DNA from 3 places in the Vreelandella sulfidaeris Esulfide1 genome. Region 2 is predicted to be linked to each of the others. Evidence: predicted binding sites of a transcription regulator. Region 2 holds the regulator's gene; each other region holds the start of a gene.
The links. Region 2 encodes sigma-54, which starts transcription at its own class of promoters, with help from an activator protein. Its sites were predicted from a motif close to TGGCACNNNNNTTGCTNT; they were not measured.
Positions count from the first base shown of each region.

Region 1: glnL (nitrogen regulation protein NR(II)) is a predicted target of sigma-54. The motif match lies at 1,657-1,674, and genes of this name have one in related genera.
Region 3: ACW44H_RS05735 (sugar phosphorylase) is a predicted target of sigma-54. The motif match lies at 4,025-4,042, and genes of this name have one in related genera.

Region 1 covers NZ_CM133364.1:234,096-239,737, forward strand. Annotated here, with positions in the region: gene glnA (glutamate--ammonia ligase) at 1-823, shown strand, start outside; gene ACW44H_RS01150 (DUF4124 domain-containing protein) at 974-1,522, shown strand; gene glnL (nitrogen regulation protein NR(II)) at 1,743-2,801, shown strand; gene ntrC (nitrogen regulation protein NR(I)) at 2,798-4,225, shown strand; gene ACW44H_RS01165 (ChaN family lipoprotein) at 4,229-5,017, opposite strand; gene ACW44H_RS01170 (DUF6435 family protein) at 5,091-5,264, opposite strand; gene ACW44H_RS01175 (YqiA/YcfP family alpha/beta fold hydrolase) at 5,341-5,642, opposite strand, start outside.
Region 2 covers NZ_CM133364.1:1,539,820-1,545,461, reverse strand. Annotated here, with positions in the region: gene ACW44H_RS07085 (KpsF/GutQ family sugar-phosphate isomerase) at 1-5, shown strand, start outside; gene ACW44H_RS07080 (KdsC family phosphatase) at 70-612, shown strand; gene lptC (LPS export ABC transporter periplasmic protein LptC) at 613-1,182, shown strand; gene lptA (lipopolysaccharide transport periplasmic protein LptA) at 1,194-1,712, shown strand; gene lptB (LPS export ABC transporter ATP-binding protein) at 1,723-2,472, shown strand; gene ACW44H_RS07060 (RNA polymerase factor sigma-54) at 2,616-4,031, shown strand; gene hpf (ribosome hibernation-promoting factor, HPF/YfiA family) at 4,130-4,438, shown strand; gene ACW44H_RS07050 (PTS sugar transporter subunit IIA) at 4,443-4,913, shown strand; gene rapZ (RNase adapter RapZ) at 5,003-5,642, shown strand, end outside.
Region 3 covers NZ_CM133364.1:1,230,937-1,236,578, forward strand. Annotated here, with positions in the region: gene ACW44H_RS05725 (methyl-accepting chemotaxis protein) at 1-29, opposite strand, end outside; gene ACW44H_RS05730 (methyl-accepting chemotaxis protein) at 458-2,074, opposite strand; gene ACW44H_RS05735 (sugar phosphorylase) at 2,226-3,992, opposite strand; gene nrdR (transcriptional regulator NrdR) at 4,163-4,642, shown strand; gene ribD (bifunctional diaminohydroxyphosphoribosylaminopyrimidine deaminase/5-amino-6-(5-phosphoribosylamino)uracil reductase RibD) at 4,639-5,642, shown strand, end outside.

The sequences.
Region 1 (5,642 bases), 1.3 Mb from region 2:
GTGTAACACGCTGGAAGCCATTGGCCAGACGGTTGAGGTTCACCACCACGAAGTTGCTAACGCAGGTCAGAACGAAATCGGCGTTAAATTCAACACGTTGGTGAAGAAAGCTGACGAAGTTCAGGAAATGAAGTATGTGATCCACAACGTGGCACATGCTTACGGCAAAACCGCCACTTTCATGCCTAAGCCGCTGGTGGGTGACAACGGTTCTGGTATGCACGTCCACCAGTCGTTCTGGAAAGATGGTCAAAACCAGTTCGCCGGTGACGAGTACGCGGGTTTGTCTGAAATGGCACTTTTCTACATTGGCGGTATCATCAAGCACGCTCGTGCCCTGAACGCGTTCACTAACGCGTCTACCAACTCGTACAAGCGTCTCGTGCCAGGTTTTGAAGCACCCGTTATGTTGGCTTACAGCGCGCGTAACCGCTCTGCTTCCATCCGTATTCCGTATACCGCTAGCCCGAAAGGCAAACGCGTTGAAACTCGTTTCCCTGACCCGACCGCTAACCCCTACCTGGCGTTTTCTGCCATGTTGATGGCCGGTATCGACGGTATTAAGAACAAGATTCATCCTGGCGATGCCATGGATAAAAACCTGTACGACCTGCCGCCAGAAGAAGGCAAGTCCGTACCGACTGTAGCGCATAGCCTGGACCAAGCGTTGGAAGCACTCGATGCTGACCGCGCGTTCTTGACCGAGGGTGGCGTGTTCACCGACGAAATGATCGATGCCTACATCGACCTCAAGATGGAAGAAGTGGAGCGTATTCGTATGACCACGCACCCCATCGAGTTTGATATGTACTATAGCTGTTAAGTACAGCTGTTAAGTACAGCTGCTAATCAGCGTTACTCGACACTGGCTGTTACTATCAGCTAGGTGGTGGTAACAATGATGGCTAATAGAACCCCGCTACGGCGGGGTTTTTTTGTTACTGGGGACTGAGAAGCGTTGCAAGGGGAGGCTATGAACAAGGTCAATGCAGTCGTGATGAGCGGTGTGCTGATCACTTTTTTAGGCGTGGGGGGAATGGGCGGTACGGTGTTCGGGCAAACGGTTTACCGGGTCACCGATGAGCATGGCAACATTACGTTTACCGATAACCCTGGCCGTGGCGGCGAGGCATTAGAACTGACGCCATTGCCTAGCCTGCCGCCAGCATTAAAGTCAGCGATGTCCTCTTCCAGTGAAACCACGCCCGCTGCTATGCGCCCACGTGGCAAACCAGGGCAGCCCTTTATGCCCTATGACCACTTTTCTATTGCGCTGCCCCAGCAAGGCGCACGCCTGACGGAGCGAAGCACCGCGGTGGAGGTGGCAATTGCGCCACCGCTGCGTGAAGACCACCAAGTGCGGCTGTTAGTGAATGGAGAGATTAGCCAAACCGCGCTGCACAGTGATGTTTTCTGGTTAACGGGGCTGCCTGCGGGGCAGCACGAACTTCAAGCAGAGTTACTGGACAGCAGCCAGCGGTTACAGCACCGCACCCCGGCGGTGACGATTACGGTTCCTTAAAAGGGCCATTAAAAGTCTCAGTGCACTAAAATAGTGCAATCGTGGGCGCATTTAATGTCGCGATTGCGCTAAAACGATTCATCTATCCCCGCCGCTTTGCCCGCAAGCCGTGCAACTAGGCATAAAGGAATAATTGGCGCGCTTTTTGCAGTTCCCACATTGATCATCCACCTGTAGGTCTATCACCGCGATGGAAGACGCAATTTCTCAGGACACCACCATGCATCAGCGTTTGCTTGAACATCTCACCACGGCGGTATTGCTGTTAGACGGCGAGCTGCGTGTGCGCTGGATGAACCCTGCCGCTGAAGCTTTATTGGCGGTCAGCCTTAGCCGAGTTCACGGGATCAGCCTGGATACGCTACTCGGCGGTGATGAAAGTATTGATGATGTGTTAGCCAAAGCACGGGATGCTTTTCACCCTTATACTCAGCGCGAAGCGCGTATTACGCCCCTGAATAGTGAACCACTCACCGTCGACTATACGGTGACACCATTATCTGACGATGAACTGCTGTTAGAAGTTGAGCCGCGGGACCGGCTAATGCAAATCTCCCGAGAAGAAGCGCTCACTACCCGCCAAGAGACGATCAAGGTGTTGGCCCGCGGGCTTGCCCATGAAGTCAAAAATCCGCTTGGCGGCATTCGCGGTGCTGCGCAACTGTTAGAGCGGGATTTAGACAACCCGACGCTGCGCGAATATACCCATATTATTGTGGAAGAGGTGGATCGTCTGCGCGATCTGGTCGACTCCATGCTCGGCCCTAACCGAATACTCAAGCACGAACCGGTTAATATTCACAAAGTGCTCGAACGGGTGCGGTCGCTGTTGATTGCCGAGCATCCCAGCGTTGAAATCAGTCGTGATTATGATCCGAGCTTGCCTGACCTTTCCGGCGATGAATCGCAAATGATTCAAGCGGTGCTTAATGTCGCGCGCAACGCCGTGCAGGCCATGAGCGATGCGCAAACGCCGGCGCCTACCCTAATACTGCGCACCCGCGCCCGTCGTCAATTTACCCTCGGCGCTGAACGGCATCGTTTAGTCAGCGAAGTAGCGGTCATTGATAACGGTCCCGGCATTCCAGATGCGCTACAGGAAACGTTGTTTTATCCCATGGTGTCAGGGCGAGCAGAAGGCAGTGGCCTTGGGCTTTCTATCGCCCAGTCGATTTTGCACCAACATCAAGGATTGATTGAATGCGACTCACGAGCGGGTCACACCGAATTTCGTTTACTGATTCCAATGATTATTAACTTCACCGGAGAAGCGTCATGACTGAGGCTGCACGTAATGATGTTGCGCGGGTGGTCATTGTCGATGATGACCGCGCTATCCGCTGGGTGCTGGAACGCGCATTGGCGCAACCCGATCTTGACGTTGAGTGTATTGAGCGCGCCGACGTGGCACTGACACGCTTATTGGAAAGCCCGCCGGACGTGCTGGTGACCGATATACGCATGCCCGGTATCGACGGTCTGGATTTAATGGCACGCGTGCGGGAAGCACACCCCGACCTGCCGGTGATTGTGATGACCGCGCATTCTGATCTAGATAGTGCCGTTGCTTCTTATCAGGGCGGGGCCTTTGAATACCTGCCCAAGCCGTTCGATGTTGACGAAGCGCTGGCACTGGTACGTCGTGCTGTCGCACATGCCCGTGAACGCCAACGCCCGGTCACTGTACCTGAAGGTTTGAACGCCGAGATTATAGGTGAAGCCCCTGCAATGCAGGAGGTGTTCCGTGCCATTGGCCGCCTTTCTCACTCGCATATCACCGTATTGATTAATGGCGAGTCGGGTACGGGGAAGGAGCGCGTTGCCCAGGCGCTTCATCAGCATAGCCCGCGCGCGGGTAAGCCGTTTATTGCGTTAAACATGGCGGCGATTCCCCGCGACTTGATCGAATCGGAGCTGTTTGGCCATGAGAAGGGCGCCTTCACCGGGGCGGCGCAGCAGCGCCAGGGGCGGTTTGAACAAGCCAATGGCGGCACGCTGTTTTTAGATGAAATCGGTGACATGCCGTCGGAAACTCAAACGCGTCTGCTGCGAGTGCTGGCTGACGGTGAATTCTATCGCGTCGGCGGGCATACACCGGTCAAAGTAGACGTGCGTATCATCGCTGCCACGCACCAAAACCTAGAGGTGTTGGTAGAAGATGGCCGGTTTCGGGAGGATTTGTTCCATCGGCTGAATGTGATTCGTATTCATTTGCCCAAGCTTGCTGAACGGCGCGAAGACATTCCCCGCTTAACGCGACATTTTTTAGCCGAAGCGGCGAAAGAACTCGCCACCGATATTAAGGTGTTAACCAGCGAAGCGGAGGCCCACCTAACGCGTTTACCATGGCCCGGCAACGTTCGGCAGTTGGAAAACAGCTGCCGCTGGCTCACGGTAATGGCGTCGGGGCGAGAAATTCTCGTTGAGGACCTGCCACCGGAGCTGCGTTCGCCGAGTGCCTCAGAAAGCAGCGCCCACGGTGACTGGCGCACGGCGTTTCGTGACTGGGCGGATCATGCCCTGGCCGAAGGCCATACGCATCTACTGGAAGAAGCGGTGCCTGATTTTGAGCGGATTCTGATTGAGACAGCGCTTAAACATACTGGCGGGCGCAAGGGCGAAGCCGCTGAACTGCTAGGCTGGGGACGTAATACACTCACCCGAAAACTAAAAACCCTGCTGCCAGCGTTGGCCGATGAATAAAGACTACTCGTTGGCGAGGATATAGACCGCGTCGGCATAGGTGGTTGCGGGAAGCTCGCATTGGTTCGTTTGCCAGGGCAGCAGGCTTAGCGTGTCGTTAATGCCCAAGGCGTTTAGTTGATAGGCGACGCCTTCGTTATACGTAACATGGCCCAAACCCATTAAGCCGACGGCCAGGGCGCCGCTCTCTGCGGCCTCGGCCAAACGTTGGGCCATGGCGACATCCCAGGTCAACTGTGCCTGAATAAAACGCTCAAGTGCTGCAGGCGTGTCATCCATGGCATGCTGATTAAAGACCTCTGTCAGCCGTGCGCGATAGTGGGCGCTGGCAGGTTGCGGCGGTGGGATGGCATAGCGTTCCTCAGCAGGCACGTTCTCCCAGCCATCGTTGACGAGTCGATGGCGCAGGGAGGGTTCTATATTGAGGGCGATTAGCGGAACTTGCGCCATACGGGCAAATTCCAAAATGGGCATATAGAGCGCCGCATCGAAGCCCCATGCCTCATCCCAGCGGGTTTGCGATAATAGCGTCGCGGCATCTGATTCACCGGCGATCCAGGCATCAAGGGCGGGCTGAGCGCTACGCGGTAACATTTCCAAGCCAATCACCAGTTCATCATTAAGCGCATGCAAGCCTGCCAGCGTGTGCAGCTGCCAGCGGTGATGGGATACTTCATCGTGCTGTTCGCCTAGCAACACAACTTGCTGCTGGGCCGAGGTGGATAGTGCCTGGCGTGTCGTTAGCGGCTGATCTTCCTGCCACCACTGACCCGGGCTTGGGCAGGCTGCCATTATCACACCGGGCTGTAGGCCCATCGCTAAGCAAACCATTAATGCGCTAATGCGCCATGCCCTTTGCAGAGAGTTACTGCGCTGATTCAAGGCGCTTAATCTCAGCCAGCAGTGCTTCTGCTTCTTCAGTAAGGGTGGCATTGGCGCGCATATCACCGTTGCGTGAAGCTTCCATCGCGGCTTGAAGTTTGCGCTCATACGCTTGCTGAAGCTTTTTTTTGGGGTCGCGCTTAAACATGCCTAACATGAGCAATCTCCTCGCTAACAAGGTTCGTTTGTACACTATTTGTATAGTTTTAGAGTGCTCGTGTCGAATATTTGTTTTAACTGCCTTTGTAATCGTAGTGATTAGGCGCGGCGCACTGGCGTAAAAAGCGCTCAAAATCACATAGAATCGTCTCTAGGCTCGCGTGCAGGCGGTGGTCGTCGTCAACCATCCGCAGCGATAGACGCTGAAGACGAGCGCGTTCGATCACCGGTCCCGGGGCAACTACATCATCCCGCCAACCGTGAATAATATGCGTGTGTTGTGCCTGGATAAGAGGTGATGTTTCCGGGTAGTCAGCTAAACCGAGCGCAGGGGCCAGCAAAAAACAGCCCAGTACCGGCTGCTGAGCGCTTACTG
Region 2 (5,642 bases):
TTTAACGCATTAGCATTACTTGAATAGCGTTACCGACCCGCTTTACGAATTTAATGAAATGGAGGCTCTATGACCCTACCTGCTGCGCTAATTGATCGGCTCCGCCGTGTGCGCTTACTAGCACTGGATGTTGACGGCGTACTCACCGATGGCCGCCTGTATTTTCAGGCCGACGGCATCGAAATCAAAGCGTTCCATACCCAGGATGGCCATGGGCTGAAACTGCTCAAACGTGTAGGCATTCACGTTGCGCTGATTACGGGACGCGATTCATCTATGGTTAGCCAACGCGCCGCAGCACTTGGCATCGACCATGTCCATCAAGGCAGCGAAGACAAGCTCTCTACCTTGCGCGAGCTTTGCCAGCGACTTGATATAGAGCTGGAACAGGTGGCCTATTGTGGTGACGACCTCCCTGACCTAGCGGCTATTAAACGTTGTGGCGTCGGCATTACCGTTCCTAACGCGCCGGATTATATGCACACTCATGCCGATTGGATTACTGAGCGGCTAGGGGGCCACGGCGCTGCACGCGAAATTTGCGATACATTGCTTGAAGCTCAGGGGCACTGGGGCGCGGTGCTCGACACCTATCTGCACGGTCTTAAGTAAATGTTTAAACGGCTTAAAATGCGCGTCTGGCTAACCGGATTAGTGCTCTCTTTGGGCGTACTGCTGGTTTGGCTTGACCCACGTGGACCTCAAGACATTACCATCGATCCTGAAGCGCAGGCGCAGGAGCCGGGCCACGTACTCGAAAACGCTGAAATTACGTTATTTGGTGATAGTGGCAGCATTATGCAGTCGTTAGAAACACCACGCCTCATTCATACTCCCCAGCGAAGCGAGACCTGGACAGAAGCGCCCAAAGCAATATTGTATGACAGTGAGAATCGCCAGTGGTTAGCCAGCGCCGATGTCGGCATGCTCAACTCCTCTACCCAAGCCTTGTTACTGTCAGGCTCGGCTAACCTGATCGCTCCAGACGAAGGTTGGCAGTTAGATACCGAGCTATTGCATTATGATGGATTAAACCAGCACGCGTGGAGTGAAACACCGGTAGTGTTGCAGCAACCGCCCCAGCAGATGACGGCTTCACGTATGGACGCGTGGCTTAACGATAGCCAGGTTCGCTTAACTGATAATGTGCGCGGTATACATCCTCCGGCCACGCAACGCTAATAGGAATCACCATGAAAGCTATCATTTATACAGCCGTTTTCTACACTAGCTTTTTTGCGCTTTCGCTACCGCTATCGGCACTGGCCCAAACGGGCACTTCTTCACAACAGGCCCCGGTAGAAGTGGAAGCAGACCGCTTAGACCTTGATCAGCGGGCAGGCACCGCCGTTTACACGGGAGATGTAGAAATTCGTCAAGGCGAAATGCAATTACGTGGCGAGCGGGTAGAAATTGAACGCAATGAGGCAGGCGAGCTTGCCCTGGCGACGGCCACCGGTGAGCGCGCCTATTTACGCCATCAAGCTGAAGGGCAAGATGGCCCTACCGAAGGCTGGGCGAGGCGTATTATCTATCACGTCGCCGAGCGCCGTGTAGAGTTGATCGACCAAGCCGAGCTCATTCAGCAAGAGGATACTTTTAGAGGCGGTCGCCTTGAGTATTTTATTGACCGTGAGGTGATTCAAGCGCGCTCTGACGTTGATGGCAGCGAGTCCCAGCGCATACGCATGACTCTTCAGCCGGAACAGTAGGAGCCAAGCCGTGGCAACAGCAGATACCGCACCGATTAAAACCCTTTATGCTCACCATTTGGCAAAAAGCTACAAGCGGCGCCGAGTGGTTAAAGACATCAATATAGAAATTTCCCAAGGTAGCGTTGTGGGCTTGCTCGGCCCCAACGGGGCGGGCAAAACCACCTCGTTTTATATGATTGTGGGGCTGGTGAAATCCGATGCTGGCGAGGTAGGCATCGACGATGTGGACTTAACGCGCGCTCCCATGCATGAGCGCGCAGCGGCGGGAATTGGTTACCTTCCCCAAGAGGCATCTATTTTCCGTAAATTATCGGTTGCCGATAATATTATGGCGATACTCGAAACCCGCAAAGAGCTTAACCGCAGCGATCGGGAACAGCGCTTAGAGGCTTTGCTGGAAGACTTTCATATCACGCATATTCGCGACAATTTAGGCATGAGCCTATCGGGCGGGGAAAGAAGGCGCGTGGAAATCGCACGCTCACTAGCGACAGAGCCTGCCTTTATTTTGCTTGATGAACCTTTTGCTGGCGTAGACCCCATTTCGGTAGGCGAGATAAAAACCATCATCCGTGCGCTAAAGCAGCGCCATATTGGTGTGCTAATTACTGATCACAATGTGCGTGAAACGCTCGATATTTGTGATATCGCCTATATCGTGGGTGATGGTCAAATCATCGCTAGCGGCTCTCCAGATGCCATTCTCACAAACCAGAAGGTGAGAGACGTTTATTTGGGTGCTGACTTTCGTCTGTAAGGCTTTTCTTAATTCTGACGCTTATTTTTGGCCTATAAATAGTGCTCTACAATGACTTTACCACCAATGGCATGCTTATTGCACTTGCACCTGGTCCTCACTCGCACTAGGGTGGAGGATTCTGAATAACGAGTGGTTCTCAGATGGTCATGAAAGCTTCTCTACAACTGCGTATCGGCACACAGCTGACCATGACACCTCAGCTGCAGCAGGCCATCGCCCTGTTACAGCTATCAACGCTGGACCTTCGTCAAGAAATTCAGCAGGCCTTAGACGCCAACCCCCTGTTGGAACAGGAAGATGAATTTAGCGAACAGGCCGTCAGCGAGCCTAAAGAAGAAGAGTGGTCCGAGAGTATTCCCACCGAATTATCAGTAGATAGCGATTGGTCAGATACCTACCAGGATATCGGAAGTCACGGCGCCAGCAGTAGTGAAGGGCCCGACTTTGAGCGTCAGGCTGCCGGCCAGAGCCTTCATGGGCACTTGCTATGGCAACTGGCGATGACCGATTTTGGCGAGCGTGAACAGCAGGTTGCGGAGAGCTTAATCGATGCGCTAGACGCTAACGGCTATTTAACCCAACCGCTCAATGACATCCGTGAAGGGCTTCGCGCTCAAGGCATTGACGGACTTAGCCAGCGCGAGGTAGAAACCATCTTGCTCAAGCTCCAGCAGTTTGAGCCAACGGGTATCTTTGCCCGCGACCTGCGTGAATGCCTAATGCTGCAGCTAGCGGCCCTTCCTGATGATACCCCGCTACTGGTCCCCGCCCGCCGCTTAGTGCGACAGTTTCTTGAAGCGTTGGGCAAAGATGACATGCGCTTGCTAAAACGCCGACTGGGGCTTGATGATGATCAGTTGGCGGATGTCATTTTGCTAATACGCAGTCTTGATCCACGCCCAGGCAGCGCCTATGGCGATACCGACGACAGCTACGTAACGCCGGATCTCGTCGTACGCCATGACCATGAAGGCTGGCATTTAGAACTCAACCCCGAGGCGCTGCCACGGCTGCGGATACAACCTGACTATGCCAGCTTGATAAAGCGTGCAGACAAAAGTCAGGACAACCAGTTTCTTAAAGAGCATCTTCAGGAAGCTCGCTGGCTGATTAAGAGTCTTTCAAGCCGCAACGATACGCTGCTACGTGTTGGCCGTGAAATTATCACCCGACAAATTGGCTTTTTAGAGCATGGCGAAGAAGCGATGAAACCTTTAATACTCGCCGATATCGCCGAAGCCGTGGAAATGCACGAGTCGACTATTTCACGGGTAACTACTCAGAAATATATCCATACACCGCGGGGCGTTTTTGAGCTCAAATATTTTTTCTCGAGCCAGGTAAGTGGGCAGGATGGCGATAGCCACTCCAGTACGGCTATCCGCGCACGGCTCAAGAAACTGATCCAAGAAGAGCCGCCTGGCAAGCCGCTTTCGGATAGCCGCTTAGTCACGCTCTTAGATGAGGGGGGCATCCAGGTGGCACGTCGCACGGTGGCCAAATACCGCGAAGCGATGGGCATTCCCTCCTCCAGTGAACGGCGCCGTTTGCGCTAGCACTCGTCACCCTCTCAGGGAAACTCTCGACAAGGGCTTTGCAACGCGGCAAAAAGGGTTACAATCGAAGTACAGTCCGATGGATAAGGAGTACGTCAATGCAAGTTAATATCACTGGTCATCACGTAGAACTGACCGACGCCTTGCGTGACTATGTCAACGAAAAGCTTGAACGTGTAGAGCGCCATTACGACAATATAACCACGGTGCAAGTCACCCTATCAGTAGAGAAGGAGCGCCAGCATGCCGCCTGTACACTGCATGCTGCAGGCGCTGACTTACATGCCGAAGCCATAGACAGTGATATGTACGCCGCTATTGACGCACTAGCGGACAAAATTGACCGTCAACTCGTTAAACATAAGGAAAAAGCACAAGCCCGCGCCCAAGGCGCAGGTGTGCGTTAATTCAATGACGTTGGAAACCATACTCCCCCCGGAACGTGTCCTCTTCGACGTACCCGGGGGCAGCAAAAAAAGGGTGCTGGAGTTTTTCAGCACCTTTATTGCCCAAAATATTCCCAGCCTGGACAGTCAAGAAGTGTTTAGCCGTTTAATCGGTCGAGAGCGCTTAGGCAGTACAGGTATTGGTAACGGTGTGGCTATTCCCCACGCGCGCAGCCCACACTGCTCTGCCCCTATCGCAGGGTTTTTAAAACTGGCAGAAGCGATTGATTTTGATGCTATCGACGGCGACCCGGTAGATCTGGTGTTTGTACTGCTAGTGCCGGAAGAAGCCGATGATACGCACCTTTCTCTGCTAGGCCAGGTGGCGACCATTATGAATGATGCGGACACACGTCAGCAGTTGCGTAAAGCAGGCAGCCAGCGTGAGCTACTTGAGCTGATTACTGGCAAGATTCGTGAGCAATCAGCAACCTGAGGGCCGTACAAACCTGTTTTTGAGCAGTTCAAACAACTGTTTCCGCTTACCACCCTCAACGCAGCTTGATCAAAGCAAAGAGAGACTCTATGCAACTGGTGATTATTAGCGGCCGCTCAGGGTCAGGTAAATCTATTGCCTTACAAGCGCTCGAGGATCTTGGCTATTACGCCATTGATAATCTTCCCGCCATGCTGCTGGGGTCGTTGGTTGACGAACTACGCCACCAGGGAGGCCGCACCCACTTGGCGGTCAGCATCGATGCTCGCAACCTACCCGGTGCACTGGAGCGTCTGCCCTCGCTGTTAGAGGAGCTATGCCAGCGTAAGATTGATTTTCAAGTCATCTACCTGACGACCGATGCGCGTATACTGCTTGAACGTTACTCCGCTACGCGACGGCGCCATCCGCTGACGCGCGATAGTGAAATGACGTTGGAAGAGGCGATTAATAAAGAAGAAGAAACACTGCACGATATTCGTGATCTAGCCGACTTACTCATCGATACATCACGCTTATCGGTACACGATTTACGTCGACGCATTACCGACCAAGTAGCGCACCAACGGCGCGATAAGTTGACACTGACACTTGAATCTTTCGGTTACAAACGGGGTGTACCGTTAGACGCCGATCTGGTATTCGACGTGCGCTGTTTGCCTAATCCTTACTGGGATCCCACGCTACGTCAATTCACTGGACGCGACGCTAATATTGCGGCTTTTTTAA
Region 3 (5,642 bases), 310 kb from region 2:
AGTTTTTGCGTCGTCGTTAAGCGCGTCATGTTTTTCCTAGCCGATGTAAGTAAGTAACGGTTTTTTTATCGGCTTAACGCGGCAATACATTAGTTTTATTTAAAGGAAGTGCTGCCGCGGCAATTTCAGACTGCATTGGAGCATAAAATCGAGATCGCCGCGCTTCGCTCGCGATGACAAACACAGCCAACCCCGAGATCGCCGCGCTTCGCTCGCGATGACAAATACAGCCAACCCCGAGATCGCCGCGCTTCGCTCGCGATGACAAATACAGCCAACCCCGAGATCGCCGCGCTTCGCTCGCGATGACAAATACAGCCAACCCTGAGATCGCCGCGCTTTGCTCGCGATGACAATATAGCCAACCCCGAGATCGCCGCGCTTCGCTCGCGATGACACTCTCTGGTCATTGCGAGGAGCGTAGCGACGCGGCAATCTCAAACGGCGATGGCTAACGTTAAAAATCGCTGTCCTGGTAGGCTGCCCGAGGGGCTGTCGAAGAGGTTGGCAAACTCGCCTGCGCATTCCCAGTGCTCTGATTAATGCGGAAGTGAGCAACCAGTTGACGTAGCTGAGCACTCAGTTGTGCCAGCGACTGGGTGGCATGGTTACTCTCTTGCACTAAGCCTGCATTTTGCTGGGTCATTTGATCCATTTGAATCACGGCTTGGTTGACCTGCTCGATGCCGCTGCTTTGCTCGATGGTGGCGGCAGAGATTTCCTGCACCAATGTGCTGAGCTGCTTGATATCGTCGACCATGCCATTGATCACATCGCCCGTGGCGCGCACTTGGCGGCTACCTTCCACCACTTTACTATCCGACGCTTCGATCAGGGTTTTGATTTCCTGGGCGGCAGCGGCCGAACGGCTGGCGAGTTGGCGAACCTCATTGGCGACGACGGCGAAGCCGCGGCCTTGCTCTCCAGCGCGCGCAGCTTCCACCGACGCGTTAAGGGCCAAGATGTTGGTTTGGAAGGCAATGCCGTCAATGGTATTGACGATACTGCTCATTTGGGTGGCGCTTTCGTTAATGGTTCCCATGGTGGTAATGACGGTGGTCATGGAGTCACTACCGCGCTGGGCACTGTCGGCAGCTCTTGTGGCAAGCGTGCGCGCATGGTCTGCATGCTCGGCATTTTGCTTAACGGTAGCAGTGAGCTGTTCCATACTTGAGGCCGTTTCAGCCAGTGAAGCAGCCTGTTCCTCGGTGCGTGTGGAAAGCTCTTCGTTAACGCCGACAATTTGCTCGACACCGCTGTTGACCTGATCTGCCCCGTGGTGAATATCGCCAATTGTCTCGGCAAGCGTTTCACGCATACGGTTAATGTTAAATAGTAAACTTTCCTGGTCTTTCGCTGAAAGCTGCGTTACCTGGGTCAGGTCTCCGTCAGCGATATGGCGCACTACGCTTGCGGCGTAGCGTGGATCACCGCCTAAACGCCGGGAAACGTCACGAATCACCAAGCCCATTAGCAGCGTTACCGGTAGGCCGATGATCAGCAAGATGCCAATCGAGTGAATTAAATCGGTAATAAACGCTTCATTGATGTCATCGACATACACGCCCGTGGCTAACGACCAGCCCCACTCGGGAAGGTGAGCGACATAACTGGTTTTTGGTAGCTGTTCATCGCCACCGGCGCGGGTCGAGTAGTAATTAACGTGGCCACCGCCTGCTTGGGCAACGCGCAGCAACTCTGGATAGAGCGCCATGCCGCTAGCGTCTAAATAGTCGGTCATGTCCGTGCCGGACTCACGGCTGGGGTGGGAAATAACTAATAAGTCATCATTGAAGGAGAAAATATATTCGCCAGCGCCGAAGCTGACGCTAGACATATTGTCGATCGCGCGTTGCTGCGCTTCTTCGAGGCTGAGCTCACCGGCGGCAACCCTTTCCTGAAGTGCTTCAATTTGGTTGTGGACGCTTTCGACCACGTACTGAATGCTGTCGCGGCGTTCGCTTACAATCGTTTGACGGTTCTCAAGGGCCAACCAGCCCACCAAGAGCAGCATCGCGATCCAGATGATGCCCAGTGTTCCCCACAGTTTTTGTGTTGTTGTTAAACGAGTCATGTTTTTCCTATTTTATTGTAATTGAGTTCTTATTCTTTATCGGCATGACGCGCCGATACCTTAGCGGTATTTTTTTGGTTAATTTCTCTTGTTGAGGTCAAAAGATACATAGGGGCGATGAAGCCAATCATCGCCCCTATAATCTAGCTAACTAGCTAAGAGCGACCAGCCAACGCACGGCATAAGGGGGCAGGGCGCCTTCAGCGACCCAAGGGTTATTTGAGTCAAGCGCTTGCCAGGCGTGCTTACTGAGCGATTGGGTAACCGCTTCGCCCACGTTTTCTAAGGGAAGCGGCAGGTCGGAGACGTTATACAGTGCTAATAAGCGACGCCCATCCTGCAGTGGGCCACGTTCCACCGCCAACAGTTCGGGGGCTGAGTCCAATACTCGCTGCGCGGCATTGGGGTGAAAGCAGGGCTCCTGGCGGCGCTGGTCGAGCAGCCGGTTTAAAGCGTGGAAAACATCGTGGGTGGGGGTCGAGGGGCTATCTAATAGCAGGTCCAGCTCGCTGCGCTGCCAGCGCCGACGATTAATCGAACGCAGACGTCCACTGCGTTCAACCCCTTCTACGTCATTGAGCGTGCCCGTTAACGTATGGATATAAAGCGCGGGAATCCCCTGTAAGCTCAGCATAATCGCTTGGCTACATAGGAAGCGGGCAATTTGCCAAGGGTCCTGGCCTCGGCGGGTGCCGCGCATGGCTTCAAACCACGTGATATTGATCTCGTAAGGCGTGTCGCTGCCATCCGGATTGCTGCGCATGCTGACAAAACCGCCGAAACGGTGCATCAGTTCTAACAGCGCGTCTCGCTCGTGATCAGGCAGTAGGCCTTCCAGCGGGCGCACGCCAATGCCGTCGTGGCTGGCGGTAAAGTTCAGGTAAGTGCAGTGGTCAGGCAGCACGGGCAGGCTGGCAAGCCAGGTTTGCAGGGTGCGTGCTTCTCCCCGCGTTAGGGTATGTAACAGTAGGGGCGGTAGGGTGAATTGGTAAATCATATGGGCTTCATCGGGCGGGCCTTTGGGGAGCCGTTCCAGCCCGAAATAGCTGATGTTCTCTTGATGAGGAACGTTGGTTTCAGTCACCAGTAAGGTGCCGGGGGCAACATAATCCACAATGGCCCGCAGCAGGCGTATGACAGTATGCGTCTCCGGCAGGTGAATGCAGGGGGTGCCTAGTCGCTTCCATAGAAAGGCCACTGCATCCAGGCGGATAATTCGCATGCCTTGTTCAAGGTAGAACAGCAAAATGCCTACGAACTCCAGCAGTACATCAGGGTGTTCAAAATTTAAATCTAACTGGTCTTCGGAGAACGTTGCCCACAGGTAACGGGTGCCACGCCGGGTAGATACAGGCACCAGCAGCGGGTTGCTGCGTGGACGAACCACTTGAGAGACATCGGTATCGGGATCGACTTCGATAAAGTAATCGCGGCCGGGCTGGCTACCGCTCAGATAATCGACGAACCACAGAGATTCCCGGGAAACGTGGTTAAGTACCAGGTCCGCCATCAAGTCGTAGTGGCTTGCGAGCTCGCGAATATGTGACCAGTCACCTAGCTCACTGTTAACCTCGCGATAGTGGATGACTGAGAAACCGTCGTCGCTACTCCAGGGAAAGAACGGAAGCACATGGACGCCGCTGATACGTTCGCCCAATCGCACTTGAAGAAAATCGCTCAGCACCGCCAGCGGCGGCACACCCTCTTCTATAATAGAATCGCCATAGCTAATCACCCATTGATCCTTTTCGCTCCAAGAGGGTGCGTTTTTAGACGGTGCATCGTCGGGGGCGGGTGAAAAGGGGGCAAGCGAAAGAAAGTGCTCAATATGCTGGTTTAAACGGCGCTGAACTTCGCCAGCACGGGGCCCATACAGGTGACTGAGGTAACCGTGAACGGTCTGTTCAAAGGAAGACATTGAGAGCTCCTGATAAACAATCTGCCACAAACACTGCAGCTTGTGTGCCAAATTGTTACAATACGAGGTTGATGTCACGTTTAAACGTTATTAATAGCACACACATTAACAGGTTATAACACGCTAACTCGTGCCGTAAGCCGACACGAGCTGACAATAGGTTGACCGCCATGCATTGCCCTTTTTGTGGTGCAAACGATACTCGAGTGACTGATTCTCGGTTGGTAGCCGATGGTGACCAAGTACGCCGTCGCCGCCAATGTGCGAGCTGCCAGGAGCGCTTTACCACCTACGAAACCGCTGAGCTCGTCATGCCTCGCGTGGTGAAGTCCGACGGTTCGCGGGAAAGTTTTAATGAAGCCAAGCTGCGGGCAGGCATGTTGCGTGCGCTGGAAAAGCGTCCAGTCAGCGCAGAAGCCATTGAGGCGGCGGTGGAGCGCATTCGCCAAACCTTGCGCGCGCGGGGCGATCGCGAGATCAACGCGCGTGATATCGGCGAGTCGGTAATGCAAGCGCTTAAAACCCTCGATCATGTGGCCTATATTCGGTTTGCCTCGGTGTATCGTAAGTTTCAGGACTTGGATGAGTTCCGCGCTGAGATCGATCGGCTTTCCCAAGAGCCCTCAAACAAGAGCGCGCCGTCAAAATGAGTGCTGTGTTTAGCGAAGCCGATCACCGCTATATGGCGCGGGCGCTAAAGCTGGCTCAAAAAGGGCTTTATACCACCGACCCCAACCCACGGGTGGGCTGCGTGATTGTGCGCGATGATCAAGTGGTCGGTGAAGGCTTTCATCTGCGTGCCGGTGAGCCCCATGCGGAAATCCACGCGTTAAATGCCGCTGGTGAACACGCCAAAGGCGCGACCGCTTACGTCACCCTTGAGCCTTGCTCGCATACTGGACGTACCGGTCCCTGTGCTGTTGCTCTCCTAGAGGCCAAGGTGGCTCGGGTAGTGATCGCTATGCAGGATCCCAACCCCCAGGTTAGTGGACGTGGCATCCGCTTGCTTGAAGAAGCCGGCATTGAGGTGGCGGTAGGGTTGCTCGAAAGTGAAGCGCGTGCTCTGAATCCTGGTTTTATCGCTCGTATGACCCGGCAGCGTCCCTTTGTGCGTTTGAAAATGGCGATGAGTTTAGATGGCCGCACCGCCATGGGCTCCGGGGAGTCCCAGTGGATTACCGGCCCTGAGGCGCGCGCGCAAGTTCAGCGGCTGAGAGCGCGTTCCAGCGCGATATTAAGCGGCGTAGAATCCATTATCATGGACGATTCGCGGCTTACCTTGCGTGCAGATCAGCTACAGCTTGCCAACGCTGCTGAGGCAGTACAGCGCCAACCCCTGCGGGTGATTTTAGATACCCGGTTGCGGTTGCCCCTGGCGGCGGCCTGTTTGAGTGAGCCGGGGCGAACACTGGTGATTACTACCCCTGCCCACACGGCTGAAAAGCGTGCGCGTCTTACACAGGCTGGCGCTGAAATCCATGTGTTGCCGGCCGGCAGTGATGGCCGCATCGACCTTGCTTTGATGCTGCAGTGGTTAGCCGAACATGAGCAGGTTAATGAACTGCTGGTGGAAACCGGTGCGACGCTGGCGGGCGCACTGCTCGATGCGGCATTGATCGATGAGCTACAGTTGTTTGTAGCGCCCACGCT